2 regions of the Pseudarthrobacter sp. MOO14 genome follow, and region 1 is predicted to be linked to the other one. Evidence: predicted binding sites of a transcription regulator. Region 1 holds the regulator's gene; the other holds the start of a gene.
What was found. Region 1 encodes Rex, which represses fermentation and respiration genes when NADH is low (regulators of the CRP and FNR family bind a similar motif). Its sites were predicted from a motif close to CTTGTGAANNNNTTCACAAG; they were not measured.
Positions count from the first base shown of each region.

Region 2: a site for Rex is predicted at 7,475-7,494, ahead of araB (ribulokinase). Genes of this name have one in related genera too.

Region 1 covers NZ_CM177849.1:1,572,204-1,582,703, reverse strand. The annotation lists gene AC4EEV_RS07500 (rhamnulokinase) at 1-731, shown strand, start outside; gene AC4EEV_RS07495 ((Fe-S)-binding protein) at 736-1,539, shown strand; gene AC4EEV_RS07490 (LutB/LldF family L-lactate oxidation iron-sulfur protein) at 1,539-3,011, shown strand; gene AC4EEV_RS07485 (LutC/YkgG family protein) at 3,008-3,637, shown strand; gene AC4EEV_RS07480 (acetylxylan esterase) at 3,692-4,711, shown strand; gene AC4EEV_RS07475 (3-deoxy-7-phosphoheptulonate synthase) at 4,954-6,075, shown strand; gene AC4EEV_RS07470 (helix-turn-helix domain-containing protein) at 6,219-6,431, shown strand; gene AC4EEV_RS07465 (30S ribosomal protein bS22) at 6,583-6,681, shown strand; gene AC4EEV_RS07460 (HAD family hydrolase) at 6,822-7,640, opposite strand; gene AC4EEV_RS07455 (glutaredoxin family protein) at 7,719-7,973, shown strand; gene AC4EEV_RS07450 (redox-sensing transcriptional repressor Rex) at 7,984-8,688, shown strand; gene AC4EEV_RS07445 (hypothetical protein) at 8,764-9,585, opposite strand; gene AC4EEV_RS07440 (YceI family protein) at 9,788-10,336, opposite strand.
Region 2 covers NZ_CM177849.1:3,240,582-3,251,081, reverse strand. The annotation lists gene AC4EEV_RS15180 (APC family permease) at 1-1,448, shown strand, start outside; gene AC4EEV_RS15175 (DUF4193 domain-containing protein) at 1,603-1,905, opposite strand; gene AC4EEV_RS15170 (hypothetical protein) at 2,011-2,202, opposite strand; gene AC4EEV_RS15165 (LacI family DNA-binding transcriptional regulator) at 2,284-3,306, opposite strand; gene araA (L-arabinose isomerase) at 3,311-4,831, opposite strand; gene AC4EEV_RS15155 (L-ribulose-5-phosphate 4-epimerase) at 4,858-5,586, opposite strand; gene araB (ribulokinase) at 5,583-7,331, opposite strand; gene chvE (multiple monosaccharide ABC transporter substrate-binding protein) at 7,601-8,728, shown strand; gene mmsA (multiple monosaccharide ABC transporter ATP-binding protein) at 8,828-10,357, shown strand; gene mmsB (multiple monosaccharide ABC transporter permease) at 10,362-10,500, shown strand, end outside.

The sequences.
Region 1 (10,500 bases):
CCGCATCCGCCGTCGCCGCGGTCCCTGCGGAGAAGGATGCCTTCGCCTACATTTCCTCCGGCACGTGGTCGCTGGTGGGACTGGAACTGAAGCATCCGGTCCTGACCGAGGCCGGCCGGGAAGCCAACTTCACCAATGAACGCGGGGTGGACGGCACCATCAGGTACCTGCGCAACATGGGCGGGCTCTGGCTGCTCAGCGAATGCCAGCGGACCTGGGCCTTGGAGGGCTTCCGGCCGGAACTGACCGCCCTGCTCACGGCGGCCGCGGCCCTTCCTGCCGGTGGTCCGGAAGTGAACGCCGATGATCCCTACTTCATCGCTCCCGACAACATGCCCGAGCGCATCCGGGCGGCGGTCCGGCGCACCGGTGAGGTCCTGCCCGACGATCCTGCGGCGATCACCCGCTGCATCATGGACAGCCTCGCCAGTGGTTACGCCCGGACCATCACCGCTGCCGAACGCCTTGCCGGCCGTGCCGTGGAAGTGGTCCATGTGGTGGGCGGCGGTTCGCAGAACACCCTGCTCTGCCAGCTCACCGCCAACGCCACCGGACGTCCCGTCATCGCCGGACCCGTGGAAGCCACTGCCCTGGGCAACGTGCTCGTACAGGCCCGCGCGGCCGGGGCAGCCGCGGGCGGGCTGCCGCAGCTGCGCGAAATCATCGCGACGGGAACGAGCCTTCGCCGCTACGAACCCGCGCCCCTGCCCGTGAACGCCGCCAGGAATTGAACCCATGAAGATCGCACTTTTCGCCACCTGCATCGTGGACGCCATGTATCCACGCGCCGCCCAAGCAACGGTGGCGGTCCTTGAACGCCTGGGCCACGAAGTGGTCTTTCCCTCGGGGCAGGCCTGCTGCGGGCAGATGCACGTCAACAGCGGCTACCTCAAGGAAGCCCTTCCCGTGGTGGCCAACCACGTGCGGGCCTTCGAATCCGAAGATTACGACGTCGCCGTGGCGCCGTCCGGTTCCTGCGTCGCCTCGGTGAAGCACCAGCACCCCATGGTGGCCCGGCACGCGGGGGACGCCGCCCTGGAAGAGCGGGCTGACGCCGTCGGAAAGAAGACCTACGAACTCTCGGAACTCCTGGTGGACGTCCTGGGCGTCACCAACCCGGCGGCGCAGCTGGGCTCTTACTTTCCGCACACCGTGACGTACCACCCGTCCTGCCACGGCATGCGGCTGCTCACGCTGGGTGGCCGGCAGGCCGGGCTGCTGCGGGGTGTCAAGGGCCTGGAACTGGTGGACCTGCCGGAAGCGGACCAGTGCTGCGGCTTCGGCGGCACGTTCTCCGTGAAGAATGCCGACGTCTCATCCGCGATGCTGGCGGACAAAACAGCGAACATCCGCAGCACCGGTGCGTCCGTGTGCGCCGGCGGCGACTACTCGTGCCTGATGCACATCGGCGGTGGCCTGTCGCGGCAGGCAGACACCATAGGTACCCTCCACCTGGCGGAAATCCTTGCCAGCACCGAAACGGAACCGGTCGCGGTCCCCGGGCCCGCCGGGCGAACCGTCAAGGTGGTGGCCAAATAATGTCCCGCACCCCGATCGGGATGCCCGGCCTGCGCCCCGGCATCGGCAACCTGTTCGCCGAAGAGAAGTTTCCGTCCGCTGCCCGCCGCGAGCTCGGCAACAGCCAGCTGCGGAAGAACCTGAAGCACGCCACGTCCACCATCCGCGCCAAGCGCCTGGCCGTGACCGGTGAGCTGCCGGACTGGGAGGAACTGCGGGAGGCGGGCAGTGCCTTGAAGACCTCCGTCATGGCCCGGCTGCCGGAACTCCTGGAGGCTTTCGAAGCCAACGTCACCGCCCGCGGCGGAACAGTCCACTGGGCCCGCGACGCCGACGAGGCCAACGCGATCATCCACGGGCTGGTCACCGCCCAAGGCGTGGATGAGGTGGTCAAGGTCAAGTCCATGGCCACCCAGGAAATCGGCATGAACGAGTACCTGGAAGAGCGCGGCATCTCGGCGTTCGAGACCGACCTTGCCGAGCTCATCGTCCAGCTGGGCCACGACAAGCCCAGCCACATCCTGGTCCCGGCGATCCACAAGAACCGCACTGAGGTCCGCGACATCTTCCTCCAGGAAATGCCCGGCGTCGATCCCGGCCTCACGGACGAACCCCGCCGGCTGGCCATGGCCGCCCGCGCCCACCTGCGGGCCAAGTTCCTCACCGCGAAGGTGGCAGTCTCCGGCGCCAACTTCGGCATCGCCGACTCCGGCACGCTGGGTGTGGTGGAGTCCGAGGGCAACGGCCGGATGTGCCTGACCCTCCCTGAAACCCTGATCACGGTCATGGGCATCGAGAAGCTGCTTCCCACGTTCTCCGACCTTGAAGTCTTCCTCCAGCTGCTGCCGCGCTCCTCCACCGGCGAGCGGATGAACCCGTACACCTCACTGTGGACCGGCGTGACCGAGGGCGATGGTCCGTCGAATTTCCACGTGATCCTGCTGGACAACGGCCGCACCAATGCCCTGGCCGACGAGATGGGACGCTCAGCGCTCCACTGCATCCGCTGCAGCGCCTGCATCAACGTCTGCCCGGTCTACGAGCGGGCAGGCGGCCACGCCTACGGCTCCACGTACCCTGGCCCCATCGGCGCCATCCTGTCGCCGCTGATGACCGGCATCGAGGCGGAAGAGAACGGCTCGTTGCCGTATGCGTCCTCGCTGTGCGGCGCCTGCTACGACGCCTGTCCGGTGAAGATCAACATCCCGGACATCCTGGTCCACCTGCGCGGCAAGGACGTGGACGCCCACCGCGGCGGCCTGCCGTCCCAGATGGACGTGGGACTCAAGGCCGCCTCTTGGGCGCTCTCCGGCGGACGCCGCCTGGCCGCCGTCGAAAAGCTCCTGCCCCTGGGCCGGGCCGCCGCCGGACGGGACAAGAAGATCAAGAAACTGCCCGGCCTCGCCGCCGGCTGGACCCAAAGCCGGGACATCCCGGCGCCCCCGGCGCAGTCCTTCCGTGACTGGTGGGCCAAGGAGCACAAGAGACCATGAGCACCCGGGAACAGATCCTTGCGGCCGTCCGCACCGCACTCAAGGACGCCCCCGCCGTCCCGGACATCCCCCGGAAGTACCGGCTGGACGGGGAGGCCGACGCGCAGCAGCGCATCGACGTCCTGGTGGACCGGTTGGAGGACTACAAGGCCGGAGTCACCGTGGTGGACGAAGACGCAGTCCCCGCCACCATCCGGGACCTCCTCGCCGGGGCCGGCTCCTACGTGGTTCCCGCCGGCCTGGACCCGGCCTGGCTGGCCTGGGAGACAGACACCACCAGGATCAGGTACGACGGCGGCGGCCACGGAGCGAGGTCCGTCACCGAGCTCGACGCAACAGACGCCGTGGTGACTGCCAGTGCGGTGACCGTGGCGGAATCCGGGACCATCATCCTGGACGGCAGCCCGGACCAGGGCCGCCGCGCCATCTCGCTCATCCCGGACCACCACGTCTGCGTGGTGCGCAGCCGGGACGTCACCGCGATCCTGCCCGAAGCGCTCCGCCGCCTGGACGGAACGAAGCCCCTCACCATGATCAGCGGACCGAGCGCAACCTCGGACATCGAGCTTGAACGCGTCGAAGGTGTCCACGGGCCCCGGCGGCTGGATGTCGTCATCATCCGGTGAAGCTGAAGTAGGCTGCAACCAGGCCGCCAACCACCCCTGACAGAACGGACAACGATGCCCCTCTTCGACCTGCCCCTGGCCCAGCTGCGCAGCTACACTTCCGACGTCACGCCGCCGGAGGACCTGGGCGCGTTTTGGGACGCCACCCTCGAAGAAGCCAGGGCCTTCCCCTTGAACGCCGCGTTCGAACCGGTGGAGAACCACCTGACGGTCATCGATACCTTCGACGTCACCTTTTCCGGCTACGGCGGGGCGCCGGTCAAGGGCTGGCTGCACCTGCCCGCCGCCCGGGAAGACGGCACCAGGCTGCCCGTGGTGGTGCACTACGTGGGCTATTCGGGCGGCCGGGGCCTGGTCAACCAGGACACCCGCTGGGCCCAGGCCGGCTACGCGCATTTCATCATGGACACCCGCGGCCAGGGGTACGGCGGCACCCTGGGGGACACTCCGGACCCGCACCCCTCCGCCGGGGACGTAGCGCACGCGGGCCTGATGACCCGGGGCCTGGCGAAGCGCGAGGACTACTACTACCGGCGCGTCTACGTGGACGCCTTCCGCGCCGTGGAGGCAGCCCAGGCCCACCCCGCCGTCGATCCAGCCAAAGTGGTCCTCGCCGGAGTCAGCCAGGGCGGCGGCATCGTGGTGGCCACGGCGGGCCTCACTGCGGGACGGCTCGACGGCGTCATCGCCGCCCTTCCCGACGTCCCCTTCCTGCAGGACTTCCCCCGCGCCATCGACATCACCCCGCGCGGGCCCTACCCGGAGATCGCCCAGTTCCTGGCGCGCCACCGCGACCGGTACCAGCACGCACTCGAGGTCCTGAACTACTTCGACGGCGTCAACCTGGCCCGGTACGCCACGGCACCGGCGCTGTACTCGGTGGCCCAGATGGACGACATCTGCCCGCCGTCCACGGTCTTCGCCAGCTTCAACGCCTACGGCTCCGGGACGTCCGGGGCATCCTCCACCGGGGCGGCCAAGGAGATCGAGGTGTACCGGTTCAACAACCATGAAGGCGGCCAGGAACACCACTGGATCCGGCAGCTGCAGTACCTGCGCAAGCTCCTGGGGTAGGCCGGCGCGGGAATGTGACGGCCGCTGATTTTGCGGCGGCGGACGGCCGGGCTTATGGTCTTTTCCATGACTAACCGTTGGTATGCGTATTTTTCGTTGGCTCTGGAGGGGCCCGCGTCTAACTGACACGCATCCAGCATTCCTTCAGAGCCAACAGGGCAGAGATCATTCTCTGCCCTTCGCCGTTTCTCCGGCGGGTTCTGAAATCCGGGCCCGCTTCCCATCTGGAACAGGACCCGAACATGAGCACCGCAACAGCAGCAGCCGCCAACGCCGGCACCACATCCACCTCGAACCTCCGCGTCAGCGAATTCACCGCGCTGCCCACCCCTTCCGGGCTCGTCGCCGAACTGCCCCTTGACGCCCGGGCGGCTGACGTCGTCGAACGCGGACGCGACCAGGTCCGGGCCATCATGGACGGCGTGGACGACCGCCTGCTGGTCATCGTAGGCCCATGCTCCATCCACGACCCCAAAGCCGGCCTGGAATACGCCCGCCGGCTGGTCAGCCAAGCTGAAAAGCACAAGGAAAACCTGCTGGTGGTCATGCGGACCTACTTCGAAAAGCCCCGCACCACCGTCGGCTGGAAGGGCCTGATCAACGACCCCCGGCTGGACGGCAGCCACGACATGGTCACCGGCCTGCGCACCGCCAGGCAGTTCCTGCAGCAGGTGACCGCGCTGGGACTGCCCACCGCCACCGAATTCCTGGAGCCGATCAGCCCGCAATACATGGCGGACCTGATTTCCTGGGGTGCCATCGGTGCCCGCACCACCGAGAGCCAGATCCACCGGCAGCTGGCCTCCGGCCTTTCCATGCCCATCGGCTTCAAGAACGGGACCGACGGCGGCCTGCAGGTGGCGATCGACGCGTGCGGCGCCGCGGCGGCGGCCCAGGCGTTCCTGGGGATCGACGGCGACGGCCGGGCGGCACTGGTGGCCACAGCCGGGAACCCGGATACCCACGTCATCCTCCGCGGCGGACGCAAGGGCCCCAACTACTCAGCCGCCGACGTCGAACGGGCGTCCGGGGAGCTGGCCGGAAAGGGCCTGAACCCGCGCCTGGTGGTTGACGCCAGCCACGCCAACAGCGGCAAGAGCCATCACCGCCAGGCCGAGGTGGCGCTGGAGATCGGTGCCCAGCTTGAAGACGGGGGCGCCGCGGCGCAGGCGATCGCCGGGGTGATGCTGGAAAGCTTCCTGGTGGGCGGCGCCCAGAACCTGGACGTTGCCGAGCATGCGGCCGGCCGCTCCGAACTCGTGTACGGCCAGAGCGTCACCGATGCCTGCATGGACTGGGACGTTTCCGCCTCCGTGCTGGAGCAGTTGGCTGCCTCGGCGCGGAAGCGCCGGCAGGCGAAATAGTGGCTTTACCTACTTTCACATCTGCCACATGAACATCTAGAGTATCTATTTAGGTGATTGGTGGATGGCTCAGCATCGGAACACCGCATTGGCACGTACCTGGGGTCACTGTTGTCCATCCGTCAGCAAAGGAAAATAGGGAAATGTCGGCAGAACAGAACTTCTCCAACGCGAAGTTCCTGACCGTGGCTGAAGTGGCCGAGGTCATGCGCGTCTCTAAAATGACTGTTTACCGGCTGGTCCACTCCGGCGAAATGCCGGCAGTGCGGTTCGGCCGCTCCTACCGGGTACCTGAGAATGCCGTGGAGCAGTACCTCAAGGGTGCCGTGGTGGACGGTCACTCCGAGACAGCCTAAGGCAGCTTGTCCCAAGCCGCCTCCGATAGGCGGTACCCTGTTAAGGAACGTTTTACGTCATTGTAAGAATCTGTCAGTTGTCCAGTTCGTAGCTCTGTCCACGAACCATTTCCATCAGACAGGTACTGCATCTAGTTTGTAAGGAACTTTCGTGGGTTCAGTTATTAAGAAGCGTCGCAAGCGTATGGCCAAGAAGAAGCACCGCAAGCTGCTTCGCAAGACTCGTCACCAGCGCCGCAACAAGAAGTAGCAATACTTCGAACAGCGTGGAGAACGCCCGTCGCCTGCAAAGGCGGCGGGCGTTTTTTCGTGCGCTGGAGGGTACGGTGCGGGAACCTGCAGGCGGGGGAAGGCAGACTCGCGGGATATCCAGACGCGCGTGAAAGCTAGCTACAGGCGCGGGCCGCGCATCCGGGCGAAACCCTTCCACAGCCCGTAGATGGCGCCGCCAAAGGTTGCCACCTTAAGCCCGAAGGTGGCGGCGCGGCGGCCGGCACGGAAATCGTAGACCGGCCAGTTACGGTCGCGGGCGTGCCGGCGGAGCTTGGCATCGGGGTTGATGGCCACGGGGTGGCCTACCAGGGAAAGCAGCGGGACGTCGTTATAGGAGTCGCTGTACGCCCAGCAGCGCTTCAGGTCCAGGTCCTCCTCGTCGGCGATGGCCTGGACAGCCACGGCCTTGGCCGAGCCATGCAGGATATCGCCCACCAAACGGCCGGTGTACATTCCGTCGGAGACTTCCCCGACCGTGCCGAGGGCGCCGGTCAGGCCCAGGCGGGTGGAAATGACCGTGGCAACTTCGATGGGCGTGGCCGTGACCAGCCACACCCGGCGGCCCACGCGCAGGTGCTGCTCGGCCAGGGCCTTGGCACCCGGCCAGATCCGGGAGGCGATCATTTCGTCATAGACCTCTTCGCCCAACGCCCGGATATCGTCAACGCTGATGCCCACAGCCAGGGTCAGGGCCGAGTCCCGGACGGCGTGGACATCATCCATGTTTTCACCGCGGGCCACAAACTTGAACTGTTTCCAGGCCATACCAGCCGCCTGCCTCAGGGTGAACGCCCCGCGCTGGTGCATTTTCCGGGCCACATGGAAGAGGCTGGCGCCGCGCATCAAGGTGTTGTCCACGTCGAAAAACGCCGCTTCACCGGGCTGCGGCGCAGTGACGGGCCGCGTGACTACGGCGACGTATTTCTCCTCGGGCATGGACTCGAGTCTAGTCAATAGGCCGGCCCGCCGCCGTCGGCGTCGCCCGCATGCCGCGAACGGCGATACCGTTAAGCCATGGCTACCCCCCGCGTCGTCCTGGTCACCAAAGCTGACTGCCACCTTTGCGAAGAGGCGCGCGACGCCGTCGGCCGGGTTACCGCCTCGTTGGGACTGACCTGGGCCGAAGAGTCGGTGGACCACCAGCCCGAGCTGCGCGAACGCTATGCCGAGGAAATCCCGGTGGTCCTGGTGGACGGGGTCCAGCGCGACTTTTGGAAAATTGACGAAGCCCGCCTGGAACGCGTGCTGCAGCGCGCCATGGCCCGGTAGGGGGAGGCCAATGACGTCCTTGGAACCAACGTCCCAGCCCGTCCCGGACCTTCCGGGCGCCACCGGTACGCCGGCCAAGCAGATCCCGCCCGCGGCGGTGGCCCGGCTGACCCTGTACCTCCGCGCCTTGAACACCTTGCTGGCAGAGGGCGTCGAGCGGGTCTCGTCCGAGTCATTGGCGGAGGCCTCCGGCGTCAGTTCCTCGACGCTGCGCAAGGACCTGTCCCATGTGGGGTCCTACGGCACCAGGGGAGTGGGCTATGAGGTGCAGTACCTCAGCCGCCATATCGCAGCGGCCCTTGGCCTCACGCACGACTGGAAAGTCGCGATCGTCGGCGCCGGAAACCTGGGCAAGGCCCTGGCCCGGTACGGCGGCTTCGAATCCCGTGGGTTCGACGTCGTGGCGATCTTCGACGCCGACCAGATGGTGGTGGGCAACGAGGTGGGCTGGCTGCGGGTCAGCGACGTGGCAGACCTTGAAACCGTCCTGCACCGCACCGGAGCCAACATGGTGGTGCTGGCGCTGCCGGCGGCGGTGGCCCAAGGCATCTGCGACCGCGTGGTGGCCGCAGGCGTGCACAGCGTCCTGAGCTTCGCGCCTGTGATGCTCCAGGTCCCCGAAGGCGTGAACCTCCGCAAGGTGGACATGGCCACCGAGCTGCAGATCCTGGCCTACCACGCCCAGCGGGCACAAGCGCCGGGCCAGACCGCGTAAGGACCACCGGATAAAAGAAAACGGCCCGGGACGCTGCGAGGCGTCCCGGGCCGTTTTCGGTGGTGTGGCAGGCTGCTACCGGCCGTAGGGGTTTCCGAAGCCGCCGGCATACGGGTTGCCGAACTGCTGCTTCCGGAAGTACGGGGCGGCCGCGGGAAGGTAGAGCAGCACAATGGCCGCGATGCCCAGGACCGTGCCGACGGTGGCGAACGACGGAACCCCGAAGAGGCCCAGCACCGACAGGGCCGCCAGCACCGTCCCCAGGATGCGTGCCCAGTTCTTGCCCTTGCGGACGAAGAATGCCACCAGCAGGTACAGTCCGGCCCCGATGATGGCGAAGACCACCAGGGTTCCGGCGATGACGCCCTTGATGTCGTCGTACGTGATGCCCGCGTCGCTGGCCTTGACCTGCTGGTCAAAGGCCTGCCGGAATGCCGGATCATCAAGCTGGGTCAACCCGGTGAGCAGGGAGATGACGAAGATCACGGCGGCTGCGATCAGCATCCAAAAGGAAATGTTGACCAGTTGGGGGATGCCGGTGCTTGCCGCCGGCTGCGGCTGCTCCGACGGGTACTGGCCGTAGGGGGACTGGCCGTACGGCTGCTGTCCATAGGGCTGCTGCTGTCCGTAGCCGGGGGCCTGCGGGGCGTTCTGCCCGTACTGGGGCGGGTTCTGGCCGTATTGCGGGGCGTTCTGCCCGTACTGCGGGGCTGCCGGCGGCTGCGTACCGGGTGCGTTCTGTCCGTATTGCGGGGCGTTCTGCCCGTACTGCGGGGCGTTTTGTCCGTAGCGGGGCTGCTGGGCGCCGGGCTGCTCGGCCGGCTGGCCGTTGCCTGGCTGGTCGTTTCCGGATGGCGGATCGTGCGGCACGGGAGGCGGGACGGGAGGAGTACTCATGGGCGTTCCTTCTGCAGGTCGGGATCCGGGCGGGCTGCCGGGAATCGGTCCTGTGCCGCCCCCAGCATGGCTTAGGTCCACCGTACCCCCGGCAGCCCTGGTTGTGCGTGATTCCGCAGGGCTGTTCACGGTGCGACGGGCCTTAAACGCGGCACCCCGGCACCAGGCGAAATGCCTGCTGCCGGGGTGGGCCGGAGCGGAATCAGGCTGCGGGAGCGATGAAGGCGAGCTCCAGGTTGATGGCAACCTTGTCGCTGACCAGCACGCCGCCGGTCTCCAGGACGGCGTTCCAGGTCAGGCCGAAATCCTTGCGGCTGATGGTCGTCTCCGCGGAGACGCCTGCGCGGGTGTTGCCGAACGGGTCAACGGCCACGCCGTTGAACTCGGTCTCCAGGGTTACCGGGCGGGTGACGCCCTTGATGGTGAGGTCACCGCTGAGCTCGTAGCTGTTGCCCTTTGCCACCAGGCCGTTGGAGACGAAGGAGATCTCCGGGAACTTCTCCACGTCGAAGAAGTCCTCGCCCTTGACGTGGCCGTCGCGGTTGGCGTCGCCGGAGTCGAAGCTGGCGGTCTTGATGGTGGCGTTGATCTTTGAGTCGGCCACATCCTCGACGAGGTCAAGCGTCGCGGCGGCTTCGGTGAACTGGCCGCGGACCTTGCTGATGCCGGCGTGACGGACGGTGAAGCCGATCTCGCTGTGGGAGTTGTCCAGGGTCCAGGTACCGGTGGTGACGTCTGCGGGAAGTGCCATGATGATGCTCCTTGTTCTTGATGCCTGTTGTGGTCATGCGGTTGAACCTTCATCGGTTGAAGCCTCAACTAACTTGCTGCATCCAGTATAAACATGCATTTGCATCTTTTGTTCCCATGTTTGGAACATTTCTTCAGAAACTTAAGTTCTACTGTTTGTAGAAA
Region 2 (10,500 bases), 1.7 Mb from region 1:
TGGCCGTCGTCGTCCTGGGCATCTCAACCATTGCCCCCGCCTACACGCTTACCAGCGCGCTTGGACCCACCGTCAACGAAGCCGGGCTCCAACTGCCAGTCATCTTCCTGATCGGTTTCATCCCCATGATCCTGGTCTCGCTCGCCTACCGGGAACTCAACGCCGATTCCCCGGACAGCGGCACCACCTTTACCTGGGTCACCAAAGCGTTCGGCCCCTGGATCGGCTGGATGGGTGGCTGGGGCCTGCTGGCCGCCAACATCATCGTGCTGTCCAACCTGGCCGGCGTCGCCGTCGACTTCTTCTATCTCTTCCTGTCCCAGGTCACAGGCTCCGCCGAGCTGGCAGACCTGGCGGACAACAAGGCGCTCAACGTCGTCACGTGCTTCGTGTTCGTGGCACTGGCCGTCTGGGTCAGCTACCGCGGCATGCACACCACCAAAATGGTGCAGTACAGCCTGGTGGGATTCCAGCTGCTGGTGCTGGGCCTCTTCGTCGCCATGGCATTCGCCAACTGGTCCACCTCGGAGACCGCCATCCCGTTCAGCTGGGACTGGTTCGACGTCACCAAAATCGAGACCTTCGGCCAGGTTGCCGCCGGCATCTCCCTGTCGATCTTCGTGTACTGGGGCTGGGACGTCTGCCTCACGGTCAATGAGGAAACCGCCAACGGCAAAAAGACCGCCGGCGTGGCAGGCACCCTCACCGCGGTCATCGTCCTGGCCATCTACCTCCTGGTCAGCATCGCCACCATGATGTTCGCCGGCGTGGGAGATACCGGCAACGGCTTGAACAACGCCGAGAACCACGAGAACATCTTCACGGCGCTGGCCTCCCCCATCATGGGCCCGTTCGCCATCCTGATGTCCCTGGCGGTGCTCTCCAGCTCGGCCGCTTCCCTGCAGTCCACGTTCATGTCACCGTCCCGCAGCCTGCTGGCGATGGCCCACTACGGCGCCCTGCCGGAACCCTTCAGCCGGATCAGCCGGAAGTTCGCAACGCCGGGCTTCGCCACCATTGCTGCCGGCGTCGTCTCCGCCGGGTTCTACGCGGTGATGCATGTGGTCAGCGACAACGTCCTGAACGACACCATCCTGGCGCTGGGCCTGATGATCTGCTTCTACTACGGCCTCACCGCACTGGCCTGCACCTGGTATTTCCGGCACAGCCTGTTCAACAGCGTGCGCCACTTCGTGTTCAGGCTGGTCTGCCCGGTGGTGGGCGGCGTGGGGTTGTTCGTGGTCTTCGTCCAGACCGCCGTGGACAGCCTGGCGCCCGAGTTCGGCAGCGGTTCCGAGGTCTTCGGCGTGGGCCTGGTGTTCATCCTGGGCGTAGGCATCCTGGCCCTGGGCGCCGTCGTCATGCTGGTCATGTCCCGCACGCACCCGGGCTTCTTCCGCGGCGAAACGCTCAAGAAGGATACGCCCGCCCTGGTAGTCCCGGAATAGGGCGAAGCGTTCACGAAAAGGTGCCGTGCCCCCAACCGGGCACGGCACCTTTTCCGTTGTCACGGAGGGGTATTTTGGTAACGACGGCGGCCGGAGACACAGCAGCGCCGGCCGCCCCGGAGGGGCAACCGGCGCCGGGAAGAACGGGTGGGGCTCAGCCTTCGCAGTCGCGGCAGTACTTCAGGCCGTCCTTTTCGCGGGCCACCTGTGACCGGTGGCGGACCAGGAAGCAGGACGAGCAGGTGAACTCGTCGGACTGCTCGGGAACCACAATGACGGTGAGTTCCTCGTTGGACAGATCGGCGCCGGGGAGGTCGATGCCTTCAGCGGTGTCATTCTCGTCGACATCGATGACTGCGGTCTGCGCGTTGCCGCTCCGGGACGCCTGGAGGGCCTCCAGGGAGTCAGCGGGAGACTCCTCTTCCTGCTTGCGTGGAGCATCGTAATCGGTAGCCATTAGCATGTTCACTTTCGTTGCTGCACAGCGCCATTTCAGGCACCTCAGTGAAGCAGTTTAGGGCATCATCCGGGCCCCGGCGCAATAGTGTGGCCAAGCAGACATTCAGTTGCCGCCGGACACCCTTCCCAGGTGTTCGGAGCGGGCATGGTCGGCGCCGACGGAGACTCCACTCAAGGCGGGAAGCCACCCCCACCGGGTGGCATCGGCCATGGCGCCGGCGGCCTCGGACTCTGATTCGCAGGTAAAGGTAGCAATGGCCCAGTCGCGGAGCCGGGTGAGCAAGGTAGCCGTCATGCCTGAAACCTACGCAGCAATTGTTGTGGCCACGTTTCGCGGCGGTCTCCCCCGGATTAATTCCGGCGCCTTCCTGCTGCTTCAGCAGGGCGGGGCCGTGCTGCTGCGCAGGATGAGCTCAGGTTCCACCACCAGCGTCCTGGGCCCTTCCGCACCGCCGAGTACCCCGAGCATCATGTCCATGCAGCGCCGGCCCAGTTCTTCGAAGTCCTGCCGGACAACGGTCAGCGGAGGGCTGAAGTATGCCGATTCGGGCTGGTCGTCGAAGCCCACCAGGGAAACGTCCGTCGGCACCTCCAAGCCTGCTTCGTTCAGGGCGCGCAGGATCCCCAATGCCATCTGGTCGTTGCCCACGAAGAGGGCCGTGGCGCGCCGGTCAGCAGCCAGCCGACGGCCAATGGCGTAGCCGCTGCCCGCACTCCAGTCTCCCTCGACCAGGAGATCCGCCTCGAGCCCGGCGGCTTCCAGGGCGGAACGCCAGCCGTCGGACCGCGCCACGGCGTCAATCCAGTCCTGTGGCCCGGCGACATGCCCGATCCGGCGGTGGCCCTGCGCTATGAGGTGCCGGACGGCCAGTTCGGCTCCCTTGCGCTGGTCCACCCGGACACCGCCAACGGCGTCATTCCCGTCGGACCCCACGGCCACTACCGGCACTCCGATAGCGAGTTCCGCCAAGGCCGCCAACGTGGCCAGGTGCGGAACAATCACGACGATCCCGTCCACCGCTTGGTCCAGGAAGTGCCTGACCGCGTCCAGGATGGTGTCCCTGGTGACTTCCCGCAGCGCAGCGACGCTGACAAAATATCCCGCGTCCCGCGCGGCCCGTTCAACTCCCAGCAAGGTGTTGGCCGGGCCGTACTGCGACAACTCGCTGCCCAGGACGCCGATGGTCTGCGAGCGCCGGGTGACCAGGCTGCGTGCTGCTGTATTGCGGCGGTAGCCGAGTTCGGCAATCGCCGCTTCCACCTTGTGCCGGGTCTCCTTGCTGACGTTGGGGTGCTTGTTGACCACCCGCGAGACGGTTTGGTGCGAGACCCCGGCCAGCCCCGCCACGTCCTCAAGCCTTGGCAGCCGCCGCCGGGGCCGGTAGCCGGGCTGCGCCACGGAATCAGATCCCGCCGGCGAGTTTGTAGTAGGCGGCGTTCCAGTTGAGGTCCTTCTTGAACTGGCGGATGGTGGTGCCCTCGTCGATGGTCAGGAGTTCGGTCTTGGCGATCTCGGCGAAGTCCTCGAACACCTCCATGCCCACCTGGGTGGAGAGCACGGTGTGGTGGGCGGCGCCGGCGGTGAGCCAGGCGGCGGCGGACGTGGCGAAGTCCGGCTTCGGCTGCCAGAGCGCGCGGGCCACGGGGAGGTTGGGCAGCGGCTGGTCCAGGGGAACCACGTCGACGGCGTTGGCCACCAGGCGGAAGCGGTCGCGCATGTCGGACAGGGCGACGACGACGCCCGGGGAGGCATCGGCGTCGAACACCAGCCGGACCGGGTCCTCTTTGCCGCCGATGCCCAGCGGGTGGATTTCCAGGCGCGGCTTCGACGCCGTGAGCGAGGGGCAGACCTCCAGCATGTGGGCGCCCAGGATCTTCTCCGCGCCCGGTTCCAGGTGGTACGTGTAGTCCTCCATCAGGGAGGCGCCGCCGGGCAGGCCGGCACCCATCACCTTCGCGGCGCGCACCAGGATGGCGGTCTTCCAGTCGCCTTCGGCGCCAAAGCCGTACCCGGCGGCCATGAGCCGCTGCACGGCGAGGCCGGGCAGCTGGCGGAGGGCCCCCAGGTCTTCGAAGGAGGTGGTAAACGCGGCGGAGCCATTGGCTTCGAGGAAGCTGCGCAGGCCCAGTTCGATCCGGGCGCCGTACCGCAGCGATTCATGCCTGGCCGCGCCTGCGCGGAGCTCCGGCACCACGTCGTACAGGTCCTCGTACTCGGCCACCAGGGCGTCGACGTCGGCCTCCGCCGCGCCGTGCACGGCGTCCGCGAGCTCATTGACGGACCACGTGTTCACGGCGACGCCGAAGCGCAGCTCGGCCTCGGTTTTGTCGCCTTCGGTGACGGCGACGTTGCGCATGTTGTCGCCGAAGCGGGTGAGCTTCAGGGTCCGGACGGCGGCCCAGCCGGCCGCCGCGCGCTGCCAGGAACCCACTTGGCGTGCCACCTCGGGGTTGGAGACGTGCCCGACGACGGTCTTCCGGGCGATGCCGAGGCGGGACTGGATGTACCCGAACTCCCGGTCGCCGTGCGCGGCTTGGTTCAGGTTCATGAAGTCGAAGTCGATGTCCGCCCAGGGCAGGTCGCGGTTGGCCTGGGTGTGCAGGTGCAGCAGTGGCTTGCGCAGCAGGTCCAGGCCGGAGATCCACATCTTGGCCGGGCTGAAGGTGTGCATCCAGGCCGTCACGCCGATGACTGAGTCATCGGCGTTCGCTTCCAGCGCGGTCCGGCGGATGGCATCCGAGTCGGTCAGGACCGGCTTCCAGACGATCCGCACCGGGACGGCGGAATTGGCGTTCAGCTGGTTCGCGATCTCCTGGGACTGGGCGGCCACCTGTTTGAGGACTTCCTCCCCGTAGAGGTGCTGGCTGCCGGTGAGGAACCAGACCTCGTGGCCGTCCAGGGTGGTGTTTGCTGCGGTGTTCATGCGTACTCCTGTTAAAGGTTTGGGGATTACTGCCCGTAGACGTTCTGGTAGCGGGCGTAGAGCGAGTCGATATGGCCTTCGTCGATCGGTAGGGGTTCACCGAGCTGCCGCGAGATATGGACAGTGCGGGCCACTTCCTCGCACATCACGGCGGCCTTCACGGCGGAACGGGCGTCCTTGCCGATGGTGAAGGGGCCGTGGTTCTGCATCAGGACCGCCGGTGAGTTCGAGTTTTTCAGCGTCTCCACAATGCCGTGGCCGATCGAATCGTCGCCGATCAGCGCGAACGGGCCCACCGGGATGGAACCGCCGAACTCATCCCCCATCATGGTGAGCACACAGGGGATGGCCTCACCCCGTGCGGCCCACGCGGTGGCATAGGTGGAGTGCGTGTGCACCACCCCGCCCACCTCGGGCATGTGCCGGTACACATAGGCGTGCGCGGCGGTGTCGGACGACGGCGAGAGCGGCGGGTTGCCCCAATCGACCGTGCCGCCGCCACCAACATTGGTGCCCCTCACCGGCGTGCCGTGCAGGTCGGTCACGACCATTTGCTCCGGGGTCAGTTCCTGGTAGCTGACGCCGGACGGCTTGATGACCATCAGGTCGGTGCCGGGCACCCGGGCCGAGACGTTGCCCGCAGTCCACACCACCAGTTCGTACCGCGTCAACTCAGCGTGCAGGGCGCATACGTCTTCCCGGATCCGGGCGATGGTTTCCAGGAGGCCGGTTCCGGCGCCTGTTTCGGCGGTCATGCGGACACCCCCAGGGTTGCTTTGGCGGCGACGCCTGCTCCGGGCCGGGCCGCCTGGGCGGCCCGTCGCTGGATGACCTTAAGCCGGTGCATCACGTCGTTGCTGCCCCGGCCAAAGTAATCATGGAGGGTTTTGTACTCCTGGAAGAGTTCCTCGTATGCGGCCACGTTTTCCGGGATTGGAGTGTAGACCTCCCCGGGTTCGGCGCCCATGGCCGCTGCGGCATGGCGGATATCCGCATAGTGGCCGGCCGCGACGGCGGCGTGGATCGCCGACCCCAGGGCCGGGCCCTGTTCCGAGCCGATAGTGGAAAGCTGCAGGCCGGTGGCATCTGCGTAGATCTGCATCAGGAGCCTGTTCTTGAGCAGGCCGCCGGCCACGATGAATTCCTTGACCGGAACCCCGGCGTCGCGGAAGGCGTCCACGATGGTGCGGGTTCCAAAGGCTGTGGCTTCCAGAAGCGCCCGGTAGGTGTCCTCGGGCCTGGTGGCGAGCGTCTGGCCCACCACGATGCCGGAGAGCTCGTGGTCCACCAGGACCGACCGGTTGCCGGAATGCCAGTCCAGGGCTATCAGCCCGTGCTCCCCGATGGCCTGCCGCGAGGCCAGTTCGGTGAGGTATTCGTGGATCCCCAGACCCGCCGCCTTGGCCGCCTGGTGGTATTCGGGCGGGACTCCGTATTTCGTGAACCAGCCGAAGATGTCTCCCACGCCCGACTGGCCCGCCTCGTAGCCCCACAGGCCGGGAACGATGCCGCCGTCAACGGCCCCGCACATTCCCGGTACTTCACGCAGTTCCGTGCCGTTCATGACGTGGCAGGTGGAGGTGCCCATGATGGCCACCAGCTGGCCCGGTTCCACCGCCTTCGCTGCCGGGGCCGTCACATGGGCGTCAACGTTTCCCACCGCCACCGCGATGCCCTCCGGCAGCCCGGTCCAGGCTGCGGCCTCCGCGGTCAGTGTGCCGGCGGCGTCACCCAGCCGACCGATGGTGTGCTCGAGTTTGGAGCTGACGAAGTCCTTGAACTCCGGGTTCAGGGCGGCCAGGAAGTCCTCCGAGGGGTAGCGCCCGTCCTGGTAGATGCCCTTGTACCCGGCCGTGCAGGCATTGCGGACATACCTGCCGCACAGCTGCCAGACGATCCAGTCCGCCGCCTCCACCCAGCGGTCCATTGCGGCGTAGGCTTCGGGGTCCTCTTCCAGCAGCTGCAGCCCCTTGGCGAATTCCCACTCCGAGGAAATCAGCCCCCCATACCTGGGAAGCCAGTCCTCGCCCCGTTCGGCGGCGAGCCGGTTGATCCGGTCGGCCTGCCCCTGCGCCGCGTGGTGGCGCCACAACTTCACGTACGCGTGCGGCCGGTTGGCATAGCCCGGCAGTTCGTTCAGTGGGGTGCCGTCGGCCATGACAGGCACCATGGTGCAGGCGGTGAAGTCCGTGGCAATACCGACGACGGCCGCCGGGTCGATCCCGGCGTCGGCCACCGCTGCCGGGACGGCAGTGCGAAGCACCTCCCGGTAGTCGTTGGGCACCTGGAGCGCCCATTCCCCGGGAAGCCGGGCCCCGTCGTCGCCCGCTGTGTCACGTGGCAGGACGTCGGTGACCACGGCGTGCGGATACGCATGGACCGCGCTGCCGAGCTCCTTCCCGTCGCGGACACGCACCACCACGGCACGGCCGGAAAGTGTTCCGTAATCCACGCCGACGACGCAGTGGTCAGGGTTGGAACTGAAGGATGTATCTGGCATTCGGTTGCCTCCGCCCGGGAGGCAGGGGCCTCATTGCCGGGGTTGTCTAGGGGTCACGGTCGAGCTAAGCGCTGCAGCAAGTGTGAACGCTAACAAAGCAGAAGTCAATGAAATTGAAGCAGGTTCATGCACTTGATAGCCGCCTCTTGTTAGCGTTCACAAATCAGTCTATATTGAACCGACACATCAACAATGTGGCCAGGACCAGGGAGCATCGCTGCTGCCTCGTCCAATAACACTTCGCGGCAGTGCTGCCGCGGAAGGAGAAAATGGTGAGAATCAAAAAAATCGTGGGCGCGGTGGCCCTTGTCCTCGCGCTGACGGTGGGCGCCACCGGTTGCGGCTCACGTGGCGCGGCAACCGAATCCAGCGGCGCGGCGAAGCCCGCCGACTCGCTGGTTGGGATCTCGATGCCCACGCAGACATCCGAGCGTTGGATTGCCGATGGCGCCAACGTCGAGAAGTCGCTCAAGGACCTTGGCTACAAGACAGACCTCCAGTTCGCCAATGACGACATCCCAACCCAGGTCTCGCAGATCGAAAACATGCTGACCAAGGGCGCCAAGGCGCTGATCATCGCCGCCATTGACGGCACCACCCTGACCGATGTCCTGGCCAAGGCCAAGGAGCAGAACGTCAAAGTGATCGCGTACGACCGCCTCATCAACGGCACCCCGAACGTGGACTACTACACCACGTTCGACAACTACACGGTCGGCGTCCAGCAGGCCACCTCGCTGCTGACCGGCTTGGGACTCCTTGACGCCAGTGGCAAGAAAGTGGACGGCAAGGGTCCGTTCAACGTCGAACTCTTCGCCGGAAGCCCTGACGACAACAACGCCAACTTCTTCTGGACCGGCGCCATGGACACCCTCAAGCCGTACATGGATGCCGGCACCTTGAAGGTCCCCAGCGGCCAGACCAAGTTTGAACAGGCCGCGATCCTCCGCTGGCAAGCACCCGTGGCGCAGAAGCGCATGGAGGATATCCTCACGTCCGCCTACAGCTCAGGTACCAAGCTGAACGGCGTCCTGTCCCCCTATGACGGACTGTCCATCGGCATCATCTCGGCCCTCACCAGCACCGGCGGCTACGCCAAGGGAAGCCTGCCGGTCGTCACGGGCCAGGATGCCGAGAAGGGCTCCGTGAAGTCCATCGTTGCCGGCGAGCAGTACTCCACCATCTTCAAGGACACCCGGCAGCTCGGCGCCCAGGCGGTCAAGATGGTGGACGCCGTCCTCAAGGGCCAGGAACCGGAAACCAATGACACCAAGACCTACAACAACAAGGTCAAGGTTGTCCCGGCTTACCTGCTGAAGTCCGTGATCATCACCAAGGACAACTACAAGAAGGAACTGATCGACTCGGGTTACTACACCGACGCCGACGTCAAGTAGACAGCCGGGGGCTGCGGCCGGCCGTCCGGCCGCAGCCCCTCCCGCAACCTCCTGCAGCAGCAGGAAGGCCAAGATTCGACCAGTCAGTGGGAATTGACGATGAACACACCCATTCTTCAAATGCGAGGAATCACCAAGACGTTCCCGGGCGTGAAGGCGCTGCAGGATGTCACCCTTGATGTGAACCGTGGAGAAGTCCATGCCATCTGCGGTGAGAACGGCGCCGGCAAATCAACGCTCATGAAGGTGTTGTCCGGCGTATACGCGCACAACACGTTCGACGGGGAAATCCTGTTCGAAAACGAACCCTGCAATTTCGCCAGCATCTCGGACAGCGAGAAGCGGGGCATCGTGATCATCCACCAGGAACTCGCGCTGAGCCCGTACCTTTCCATCGCCGAGAACATCTACCTCGGCAACGAACAGGCCACCAAGGGATGGGTGGACTGGCGGAAGACCAACCTGGAGGCAGCAAAACTGCTGGCCCGCGTGGGACTCGATGAGAACCCGGTCACCCCGGTACAGCACATCAGCGTGGGCAAGCAGCAACTCGTGGAAATCGCCAAAGCGCTGTCCAAGGAAGTGAAGCTGCTCATCCTGGACGAGCCCACGGCCGCCCTCAACGATGAGGACTCCGGCCACCTGCTGGACCTGATCCTCCACTTGAAGGGCCAAGGCGTCACCAGCATCATCATCAGCCATAAGCTCAACGAGATCCGCAAGGTGGCAGACGCTGTCACCATCATCCGCGATGGCAAGACCATTGAGACCCTTCGGCTCGATGAAGGCCAGATCACCCAGGAGCGGATCATCCGTGGCATGGTGGGCCGCGACCTTGAGAGCCTCTACCCGGAACGCGAGCCGAACATCGGCGCGGAAGTCCTCCGGATCGAAGACTGGTCCGTCCGCCACCCGCAGGACCACGCCCGCATGGTAGTCAGCAACGCCAACCTGCACGTCAGGAAGGGCGAAGTCGTGGGCCTTGCCGGGCTCATGGGCGCCGGCCGGACGGAACTGGCCATGAGCGTGTTTGGCCGCACTTACGGCACGGCCACCTCAGGCAAGGTTTACAAGTACGGCGAGGAGATCAATACGTCCACCGTCTCGGACGCGATCAGGCACGGCATTGCCTACGCCACGGAGGACCGCAAGCACTACGGCCTGAACCTGATCGAGGACATCAAGCGCAATATCTCGCTGGCATCGCTGCGCAAGCTCGCGAAGCGCGGATTCGTCGACAAAAACCAGGAGACCGTGGTAGCTAACGGCTACCGCACCAGCATGAACATCAAGGCACCCTCGGTCGCCGCCATCACCGGAAAGCTCTCCGGCGGCAACCAGCAGAAGGTGGTCCTGAGCAAGTGGATGTTCTCCGACCCGGACGTCCTCATCCTTGATGAACCCACCCGAGGGATCGACGTCGGCGCCAAGTATGAGATCTACACGATCATTGCCAGGCTCGCGGCCGAAGGAAAGGCCGTCATCGTCATTTCCTCGGAACTTCCCGAGCTTCTGGGTATCTGCGACCGCATCTACACCCTCGCCGCCGGCCATGTCACCGGTGAAGTGCCCATCGCCGAGGCCACCCAGGAATCACTGATGCATTACATGACCAAAGAGAAGGAATAGCGAAATGTCAGCCCTAAGAGAGTCGCTCGGATTCCTCACAAGCCGCCTCCGCCAAGTTGGCATCTTCGTCGCCCTGATCCTGATCGTCCTCCTGTTCCAAGGACTGACGGGCGGGATCCTGCTCGAGCCGCAGAATGTCACCA